DNA from 2 places in the Nocardia sp. NPDC004123 genome. Region 1 is predicted to be linked to the other one. Evidence: riboswitches for the same ligand, from Rfam matches in the RefSeq annotation. Region 1 holds a riboswitch; the other holds the start of a gene.
The links. Region 1 has a riboswitch for magnesium ahead of ACWEQQ_RS43735 (hypothetical protein). Riboswitches for the same ligand answer to the same signal wherever they lie in the genome.
Positions count from the first base shown of each region.

Region 2: it holds a riboswitch for magnesium, as region 1 does, so the genes downstream of both, ACWEQQ_RS13480 (MgtC/SapB family protein) here and ACWEQQ_RS43735 (hypothetical protein) in region 1, are expected to answer to the same signal.

Region 1 is NZ_JBSGGG010000049.1:26,275-31,605, reverse strand. It holds gene ACWEQQ_RS43745 (AfsR/SARP family transcriptional regulator) at 1-969, shown strand, start outside; gene ACWEQQ_RS43740 (MFS transporter) at 1,055-2,293, shown strand; M-box (ykoK) riboswitch at 2,373-2,557, shown strand; gene ACWEQQ_RS43735 (hypothetical protein) at 2,914-3,699, shown strand; gene ACWEQQ_RS43730 (ABC transporter permease) at 3,736-5,331, shown strand, end outside.
Region 2 is NZ_JBSGGG010000008.1:115,277-120,607, forward strand. It holds gene mraY (phospho-N-acetylmuramoyl-pentapeptide-transferase) at 1-185, opposite strand, end outside; gene ACWEQQ_RS13460 (helix-turn-helix transcriptional regulator) at 268-1,107, shown strand; gene ACWEQQ_RS13465 (nitroreductase family deazaflavin-dependent oxidoreductase) at 1,250-1,690, shown strand; gene ACWEQQ_RS13470 (SDR family NAD(P)-dependent oxidoreductase) at 1,814-2,578, shown strand; gene ACWEQQ_RS13475 (AAA-associated domain-containing protein) at 2,580-3,203, opposite strand; gene ACWEQQ_RS13480 (MgtC/SapB family protein) at 3,265-3,978, opposite strand; M-box (ykoK) riboswitch at 4,180-4,355, opposite strand; gene ACWEQQ_RS13485 (MFS transporter) at 4,428-5,331, opposite strand, start outside.

The DNA of each region.
Region 1 (5,331 bases):
CTTCGCGACCGGCACCGTGGTGCCGGCGACCTGCTGAACCAGTGCCTGGCCGCCGAGGACGCCTGGTTGCGCGGCAATGCGCTGGTGCTGCGGGCGCTGGACGAAATCGGCGGTGACACAGAGTCGTTCGAGCGATGCGTGGCCGACCTCGAAGCGGCCATCAGCATTCTGGAGAGACTGGGCGAGCCGCGCGGGGTGAGCCGGGCGCTGCTGCACCTGGCCCACCACCGGATCGAATCCGCGGGGCTCGCCGCGGGTGCTCCCCTCATCGCCCGGGCCGCCGAACTGCTGACCCCGGGCCTGGGGGCCGAGGAGGTCGTGGGCGTGCTGCGCCGCGCCGCGCAGTTGCATCTGCGGGAGAACGATGTGGACGGCGGCGCCGCCTACCTGGCGTCCGCCCGGAGGTGGGTGGATACCCAGGTGCCCGATGGAACGGCGCAGTGGCTCCGCATTGCCGAGGCCGATCTGGCACTGCGGCAAGGCGAACCGGGCACGGCGATCGAGCTGTACGGTCGATTGTTCGGCGACGACGGTCCGCTGCGCGGTGCCGACTGCAGTCCGGCCGCGGCATTGGCCACCGACGAGATCCTGGGGCGCACACACTACGCGATCGCACTGGTCAGAACGGGCCGAATCGGCACCGCGACAAGGCAACTGGAGATAGCCCGCGACCTCGCCGCCACCGCCGCACCACGACTGCTCCCCGTCGTCGCCGTCGGCTGTGCGCTGGCCGCCCTCGCCATCGGCGCACCCGAACCGGCCGCGCGCCTGCTGGGAGCCATCGACCGAGTGGACGGTCGCCTCACGAACGGCAATCCCGGTCCCGACGTACGGCAGGCGTGCACCCTCGCCCGGAAAGCGCTGGGGCAGCACCGATTCCTCTCCGTCCTCAGCGAAGGGCGGCGCACCCCCTGCGACCAGGTCGACGTCCTCTTCGAGCAGGCGCTGTACCAGCGCGCTGTCAGCTGACGCCAGCGTCGCATCAGCGCTGCCCGGAAGTGTTTGCGAACATGGCGAACACCACCTCCTCCTCCGACACGAGCGGGTGGAAGTAATGGCAGCCCCCATCGCTTCCACCCACGAATCCACCGGCGCCGGAACCCCGATCCGCAATTGGCTCGCCGTCGCGGCGGTATCCACCGCCACCTTCGCGATGGTCACCGTAGAGGCCATGCCGGTCGGCCTGCTCACCCCCATCGGTCACACCTTCGACGTCTCTCCCGGCGCGGTCGCATTGACGATCACGCTGCCCGGACTCATGGCCGCGGCGGCCGCGACCACCCTGCCCGTCACGATCGGAAGATCGGACCGGCGTACGGTCCTGCTCGGGCTGATCGGGCTGATGCTGGCCGCGACAGCGGTCTCGGCGCTGGCACCGGACTTCGCGATCCTGCTCGCCGCACGTGCCGTCGCCGGCATCGCCATCGGCGGCTTCTGGGCCCTGGCCGCCTCGTGCGCGGTCAGACTGGTTCCCGCGCACCATATTCCACGAGCGATATCGCTCGCGTTCGGCGGTGCGACAGCGGCCAACGTGCTGGGCGTGCCGGCCGCGACGCTGATCGGCAATCTGAGCGGCTGGCGCGTCGCCTTCGCCGCACTGGCCGGATTCGGCGCGGTGGTCGCCCTCGCACTGCGGCTGCTGCTGCCGCCCCTGCCCGCCACCGAGGTGGTCCGCCCCCGCGCCCTGGCGCGGCAGTTGCGCACACCGGCCGTCCGCGCCGGCGTCATCGCCACCTTCCTTCTGGTGGGCGGGCATTGGGCGGCATTCACTTTCGTCCGGCCCATGCTGCAGGACATCTCCGGTCTGGGCGCCGGGGCAATCGGGCCCGCACAGCTGGCCTTCGGCTTGGCGGGCGTGGCCGGAACCTTCGCGGGCGGCGCCGCCGCCGGCCGCGACCCGCGGCGCGCCCTGGTCGCCGCCGCCGCCCTGCTGGCAGTGACACTCGCACTCTTCCCGCTCATCGCGACCACACCGGTCAGCGGCATCGTGGCACTGCTGGTGTGGGGCACGGCATTCGGCGCGATTCCGGTCGGCGTGCAGACCTGGATCCTGCAGGCCGCCCCCGACCATCCCGAGGCGGCGACCGCCCTCAATACCGCCATGTACAACCTGGCCGTCGCCCTCGGTGCGCTCACCGGCGGCGTGATCGTCAGCTGCACATCGGTGACCGGCGTCCTCGTCACGGGCGCGTTGCTCGGCGTGACCGCCATCGCCGCGGTCATGATCGGCGGGCGGCAGCTGACGCGGCGTGCCGGTGCCCTATCAGCGGCGTCGGCCACAGTCGAAGAATGAGAATGGTGATCGTCGGAGCCGCCGGACCGCCGAATCCGGCGCCGTTTTGACTTTTAACGAGTCTTTAACTAGGTTCCCTGTTGCACCTCGATAGGCGAGGCTCCTGCACGAACACAGGCCACTGATCTGACGACGTCGAGAGACGCCCAAGGTTAGGACAGATTTCTCCGGATCAAGGGGTAATCCAAAGTGGCTTTCCGATTCGGAACACTCCGGTTCGGAACACGTCGTGCAGTGCCAAAACTCTGACGAGAGGGGTGTGCGTCCGCCCCGAGAGTTCCGGGCGACCTCCCCCCGTGCGTTGACGAATCGCGTTCTACCAGTGAGGAGGTCGGGTAGCACGATGGCACCCGATGATGACCCGGGATCTCCGGGTCGGCCCCTCCGCCTCGGTCCGGGCCGCTAGCCACCACACCAACACCGCGTCGATATCTCGACGCACGCAATTCTCCGATATCACGATGCCGCCCGCGCGGCACCGGACTATTCGCATGCACATTTTACGAATGAATTCGGAGATTCGCATATCTATCCGACCCGTCGGCACCACCGTGCCCGACGGTATTCGATGCTGCCCGGAATCCGATGCGGGCAGCAGTATCCCGAGGGGAAACATCCCGATGAGAATTCGCTTGTTCGCATTCGCCACCGCGGCGATGACCACCGCCGGACTGGTCGCCCCTGCCGCCGCTTCGGCCGCGGCACCCGGACCGGACGCCCGGCTCGCCGACGCTGTGACAGCTCAGGCCGTGTCCGGCGACGCCCGAATCGTGGACCGATCGGTGGTGCTGCGCACCGACCTCGGCACGCTCCGAACCACCACCGACCAGCTGCAGATCCTCGACCCGCAGGGCGTGGTGGTGGGGGCGATCCCGCTGACCATCACGAAGCAGGACACGACGTACCCGATCGACGCCCGCATCGACGGCGACAGCGCCACCCTCACCCCGCGCCCGGATCGGGCCCGACCGGTCAGCACCGAGGAACGACGCATCGCCGCGGAGCTGCACGCCGCCGCGGAGGCGCAAGCCGAAGGCCCTGCGGCACAGCCGATTGCCGATCCCGACAGCTTCGAGGATCGGATGAATACCGTCTTCCAGAATGTCAACAACGAGCTCACCGTGGCCCTGGCGGTGGGCACGCTGCTGGGTGCGGTCATCGGAGCGCCGCTGGGCTGCGTCCTGCTGGGCGCGGGCCAGGGTCTCGCGGTCGGCGCATTGACGTTGGGCACGTTGGCGATTCCCGGCGCCGTCACCGGCTGCCTGGAGGGCGCGGTGGTCGGGGCCGGAATGGGCGTCGTGGTTTTCAACCTGCTCGTCGGCGCACCGGCGGTGCTGGCCTCGGCCGTACACGCCTTCAACGTCATGACCGCACCGCCCGCGGCCGCCGCCGAATCGACCAACTGAGTTGCGACGACGCCGCTCGGAGCGAGGTGAACAGCAATGACTCTTGAATTGGCAATTCCCGACCGCCCCAAGATGACTCCCGAGGCGCCGCGGGCGCGCGGCCGGCTCCGGGCGGTGGACTACCTGATCATCGGCGCGGGCGTGCTGCTGATCCTGGTGGTGCTGCGGCTGTTTCGGGACATGTCGGTGCCCTGGACGCCGGATACCGGAACCGAGTCCGTATCAACCGATCCCGCGAACCTGCCCTATTACGCGGCCCGCACCACGCTGCGCATGTTCATCGGCCTGGTGGCGTCCATCCTCTTCACATTGATCGTCGGCCAGTGGGCGGCGCGCTCGCGGCGGGCCGAGAAGGTGTTCATCCCGGCGCTCGACGTGCTGCAGTCGGTGCCGGTGCTGGCCCTGGTCTCGATCACGGTCACCGCGTTCGTGGGCATGTTCCACGGCTCGTATCTGGGCGCGGAGGCGGCGTGTATCTTCGCTATCTTCACCGCGCAGGCCTGGAACATGACCTTCGCCTACTACCAGGCGTTGCGCAATATGCCCCGGGAGCTGGATGATGCGGCCCGCATGATGCGGCTCACCCGCTGGCAGCGGCTGTGGCAGCTGGAGGTGCCGACGGCCATGGTGCCGATGATCTGGAACGGCATGATGAGCTTCGGCGGCGCGTGGTTCATGCTCGCGGCCTCGGAGGTCATCACGGTATCCGGCCGGGACGAGGCGCTGCCCGGCATGGGTAGCTTCATCGCGGCGGCCACCTCCGAGGCCGAGGTCGGCAATCTCATTATGGGTGCGCTGGTCATGGTGCTCACCATCGTCTTGGTGAACGTGGTGTTCTGGCGGCCGCTCACGGCGTGGTCGGAGCGATTCCGGGTGGAGCACACCGAAAGTGCGCAGGCCCCACGGAGTCTGGTGCTCGACCTGCTGCGGCACAGCACGGTGCCGGGTCGGCTGGCTCGGGTGCTACGGCCGGTCGGTGAGCGGGTCGATCGCCTCATGCGGGTCTTCGGGCGCAGCACCCGTTCCGCCTACGACGAGCGTGCGGGCAGCCGCATCGGCGATGTGCTCTTCTTCGGACTGCTCTTCGCCGCGCTCGCCTGGGGCACCTGGGCACTCGCCTCCTACTTCGACAGAACCGTGGGCCTGGCCGAATTCGGGCCGACCTCGCTGCTGGGGCTGGCCAGCCTCGGCCGCGTGATAGTGCTGCTGGTGGTCTCCACCATCGTGTGGGTGCCGGTCGGCGTGTGGATCGGGATGAATCCGCGCATCTGCCGGTTCGCTCAACCGGTGGTGCAGGTGCTGGCCAGTTTCCCGGCCCAGTTCTTGTTCATCTTCGTCATCGCGGCGCTCACCTACACCGGCATCTCACTGAATATCGGCGGCATCGCGCTGATGGCGCTGGGTGCGCAGTGGTACGTGCTGTTCAATGTGATCGCGGCGGCCGGGCAGATCCCGACGGACCTGCGCGAGGCCATGGACGATCTCGGCGTGCACGGATGGCAGCGCTGGAAGTCGTTGATACTGCCCGCGATCTTCCCCGGCTACGTGGTCGGCGCGATCACCGCGTTCGGCGGCGCGTGGAACGCCACGCTGGTCGGCGAGGTCGTGGAGGCCGGGAACACCCATATGGAG
Region 2 (5,331 bases), on a different contig from region 1:
CACAGGGCGATCAGGATCGCCAGCCCGCCCATGGTCGGGGTGCCGCGCTTGGCCAGATGGCTCGCCGGGCCGTCCGCCCGGATCTGCTGCCCCAGCCGGTGGCGGGTGAAGACTCGGATCAGCAACGGCGTCACCGTGATCGACACCGCCAGCGCGACCATCGCCGCCACCAGAATCTGCCGCATCCGCCCCCCTCGAGACCCGAATTCGGTCACATGCTAACCGGGACCCGAACGAAACGGGCATGCGTGATTGTTAGCGTGAAGTATGGACACAGCGGGCCGACGACGCGACCATCTGCGAGAGTTCCTGCGCGACAGGCGCTCCCGCCTCACCCCCGATCAGGTCGGGCTGCCCGCCGCGGGCCGCCGCCGCACCCCCGGGCTGCGCCGCGAGGAAGTCGCCGTCCTCGCCGGTGTCGGCGTCTCCTGGTACACCTGGCTCGAACAGGGCCGCGACATCACCGTCTCCACCGACGTCCTCGATGCCGTCGCCGCCGCCCTGCAGCTCACCGCCCCCGAACGCGCTCACCTCTACGTCCTGGCCGGTCTCAACCCGCCCTGCGCCGCCACCGACAGCGGCACCGGCATCGGTGCCGAGACCCGCAACCTGCTCGACGCCTGGAACCCCCGCCCGGCCGTTCTGCGCGACCGCTACTGGAATATGCTGGCCTACAACGACACCGCCCGCGCCGTCTTCGGCTACAACGGCCCTGGCAGCAACTGCCTGGTCACCTACTTCACCAACCCGCGCTACCTGGCCATGCCACAGACCTGGTCCGAGGCCGCCCCCGCGGTCGTGGCCGCCTACCGTGCCGACTCCGCACTCTGCCCCGGCGACCCCGGCTTCGACTCCGTCATCGCCGAACTCGCTTCCCGCAGCCCGGAATTCGCGCGCCTGTGGTCGCGCCACGATGTCGGCCCGGCCCAGCAGGCGGTCAACGCGCTGGCACACCCCGAGGCCGGTGAACTCCACTTCGAGGCCACCACCCTCACCCTCGCCGACCAATCCGACCGCCACCTGGTTCTCTACAACCCCCGCGCCGGCACCGACACCGCCGCTCGCCTCGACCAGCTCCACCGCCTCCGGCTGGCCTCGCCCGCCTGAGCTCGCCGGCACCGAATCGTGCTCGCGGGCCGCAACCCAGCAATGTTGACCCTGCTCACATTTCTGGTAATGTTTGCAGCGCTAACTCGACTCTAGTGGCCGTCGTAGAAGGCTTCGATGCATCAGGGACAAGGGACAGGCGTTGAACAAGTACGCACTGAAAGATAGCGGGGCCAAACTGATGAACCTCGCCCACCGGGTCGTCCTCACCGTCAGCGGGAACAAACTGCTGGCCAACCCGTTCGGGATGCCGGTGGTCGAATTGCACACGGTCGGGCGGAAGTCGGGGCTGCCGCGCTCGTGCTACCTGACCGCTCCGGTCCATGACGCCGGCCGGGTCGTGCTGGTCGCCTCGAAGGGCGGCGACGACCGGAATCCCGACTGGTACCGCAACCTCCAGGCGCACCCCGATGCCGAACTGGTGATCTACGGCCGACGGCGAAAAGTGCACGCACACACCGCAGATCACAGCGAGCGAGCCGAACTGTGGCCGCAGATCACCTCGGCATACCAGGGCTACGCGAACTACCAGGAGCGAACCACCCGCGAGATCCCGGTCGTCATCTGTGAACTGAGGGACTGACAACGGTCACCACCGGTGGCGCCCTCGCCGCGCCGGCGGGAGCCGTGCCCGGCAAGGTGGTGGTGGCACACCCACGATAACTGCGCACTGTTAACCCATCACGCGGCCCGGCAGGCTGAAGCCATGACACACAACGGGTTCCGGTTCCAGGACAAGGTCGCGCTCATCACCGGCGGCAGCAGCGGGATGGGGCTGGCCGCCGCGCGGCGGCTCGTCGCGGAGGGGGCGTGGGTGGTCGTGACCGGGCGGGACAAGGACCGGCTGGACACCGCGGTGGCCGAGCTGGGGGAGCGGGCGGCCGGGGCGGCCGGAGACGCCACCGAGCCCGAGGATCTCGCGGCGCTGGCGCGGGTGGTGTCCGAGCGGTTCGGGCGGCTGGATGTGGCGTTCGTGAATGCGGGAATCGGTGCGTTCCAACCTGTTTCGGCGGTCACCGGCGACGAGTTCGATCGGGTGGTGGGGATCAACTTCAAGGCCGCGTTCTTCACCGTGCAGCACATGCTGCCGCTGCTGGTCGACGGGGGTGCGATCGTCCTCAACGCCTCCTTCGCCCCGTATCGGGGCGCGCCCGGCGCCGCACTGTATTCGGCGACGAAGGCGGCGGTGCAGAATCTGACGCGGACGCTGGCGGCGGAGTTGGCGCCGCGCGGAATCCGGGTGAACTCGGTCAGCCCCGGCTACATCGACACCCCCGCCTACCGGGCCGAGGCCTCCGCCGACGCGCAGGCCACCGCGGGGTCACGGGTGGCGCTGGGGCGGGTCGGCGACAGCGACGAGGTGGCCGCCGCCGTCGCGTTCCTGGCCTCCGCAGACGCCTCCTACATCACCGGTCAGGACCTGCTCGTCGACGGCGGCCTCACCACGGTGATCCCGTCGGCGATGGTGTGACTCAGGACGCGCGCAGATCGGCGGCGGGATCGGCGGTGATGCGGCCGGAATCGGTGTCGTAGTCGTACAACTCGGCGTAGCGGCCCCAGTCGATGGCCAGCTCCAGCTGGCGGCGGGCGTCGTCGTCGGAGCAGCCGCGCCGCAGCAGATCGAGAATGAAATCCGCGCCCACCGTCTGATCGCTGCTGCCCACCAGCGCCGAGCAGATGGTGCGCACCAGCGGGGCACGCCGGCGGGCCTGCGCGGCGAAAATCGCCTTGCTGGACCGGATGTCGGCATTGGTGAAATTCGCCCCGACATTGGTCAGCATCACGTCACCGGACTCCACCAGCAGCAGACCCAGCAGCGCCGCCGCGTCGACCAGCGGCATCAGGTCGTCGACCTCGAAATTCAGCTCGTCGGCCACCACCGGCAGGTCGGCGCGGCCGTCGTTGCCGTACACCAGCTCCAGCAGACCCGCGATCCCGCCGACCGAGGCATCGGGCAGCGGCACCGCGAACGGCGTCAACGTATCCGCCGGGGCCGCAGCGACTTCGGTGTCACGGCCGGTGAGCAGACCGTAGATCTGATCGACCAGCGTCTCGAACCCCGGCGTGCGGCGGCTGCGCGGGCGCGGCTGCTCCACCGTGATCTCGGCGATTGCGCCGAAGCCACCCCGCGCGACGGATACGACCGCAGCGCGGCGTTCACTCCTCGGCCTCCGCCCGCAGCGGCACCGTGCGCCACCCGACGCTGGTCACCGACGGCTCCAGGCTCAACCGGCTCACCGCGGCCTCCATCTGCCGGTCGTCGCGGCGGTCCCCGGTCAACTCCGCCCGCACCTGCACCCGGCCCGGGGAGGTGTCGTGGCTCGAGATCGACACCAGCCGGAAATCGGTGCGCGTCAGCGACTGCACCAGCAGCGCCCGCACATGCGCCTCGTGCGCGTCGTCGGTGTCGGCGTGGAAGGCGTACAACGCCTCCTGGGCCTCGGCCTCGTCGACACCGGGGCGATCCACCGTGCGCGCCACCGTGCGCAGCGCGGTATTGACCACCACCACCGCCACCGTGCCCGCCACCGCGGTCGAATACATGCCCGCACCCGCGAGCGCACCCACCGCCGCCGCACACCACAGCGTCGCGGCGGTGTTCAGGCCGCGGATATTGAACCCGTCGCGCAGGATCACGCCCGCGCCCAGGAAGCCGATACCCGAAACAATCTGTGCCGCAACACGAGTCGGATCCGCCGAGGCGCCGTTGAAGCCGTGCGCGGACAGCAGCACGAACAAGGTCGCCCCGGCGGCGACCAGCGAATTCGTGCGCAGTCCGGCCATCCGGGCCCGGAACTGACGCTCGAACCCGATCACCGCGCCCAACCCGACACCCGTGCCGAGCCGCAGCAGCATTTCCCACATGGTCATCTCGATCTCCCAGCGGATGACGGCGCACTCCGGACTCGGACGCTACCGGGGTACGGGTAGCGGCCGGGAGATTGCGGGAGTGACACCGAGTGAACGATTGGCTAACGGAACTCGATCCGGTCCATCGGGCACGACCACCACCTCCTCGACGCCACACGCACGCATGCCAGGGGAGTGGGACCGGCGCGACATCGCCGGTACGGGTACCACCCCTCGTAAGACCTTCAGCACTCCACGGCGTGAACCCGCCACGGGCGGCGGGAGCCGGTCGGGGCATCCCCTTAGCTCGGGGAAACCTGTCCTGATCCGGGGCGTCTCTCGACGTTCGGGATCGCCGGCCTGTATCCGTGAAGGAGCCTCAGCTAACGACGGCACCTTGCGACCAGAAGTAAACACCGGCCCGCCGCGATCGGCAACCCGACGTGAGCGCCGTCGCATTCGCGCACCCGCTAGCGTCGCGCCTCGACCGCGACCCGCGCCACCAGCCGCACCACACACAGCACCGCCACCACCGCCGAGAAGATCTGCACCGCAGCCAGCAAACCGGTCGCGCCCGCCAGCAGGCCGACGCCGATGACCGGGCCGCCGCTGCCGCAATAGGCCATCACGAAATAGGTCGACAGCACATCGGCGTGCCGATCGGCCGGCGCGGCCGCATTGATCGCGGTCAATCCCGACAGGAACACCAGGCCGTGACCGGCCCCGGCCAGCACTGTCGCGAACAACAGCAACGGCAGCGAGGAGACCGCCCCCGCGATCGCCAGCAGTACCAGGCCCACCGCCAGCAGCGGGAACCCCGTGAAGTCCAGAGCCCGTTCGGATTTGCCGTAACCCACCAGCTGCGCCACCGCCCACGCCGCGGGCAGCAGCGCGGCCGCCGCGCCGCCGACCACCAGATTCGCACTGCCCGACAGGGTCGCGGCATAGGTCGGGATCAGTGTGAGGAAGACGCCGACCACCGCGAAACCCAGGAACGCGCCCGTGCCCGCGGCCGCGAAGACCGCACCCATCCCGGCCGGGATACTCGGCCGCCGCGGCCGCCACCGGGTGATGGTCGCGGTCTCCGGCAGCGCCGCCACCGCCACCGCGGCCGGGATCAGCAGCGCCAGCTCCACCACGAACGGCGTCACGTAGGGGGCTGGAAGATATTGCGCCAGAACAGCTCCCAGTACCGGGCCCAGGCCCATGCCGCCGGCCGAAGCCACCGCCGACACCAGGGCCGCGCGGCGGCGGTCACCGTGCGGTTCCAGCTCGGTCAGCGCGGCGGTGAGCGCACCCGAGGCCGCCCCGACCGCCAGCCCCTGCAGGATGCGGGCCGCGAACAACCAGACCACCGCGCCGGCCAGCGCGAAA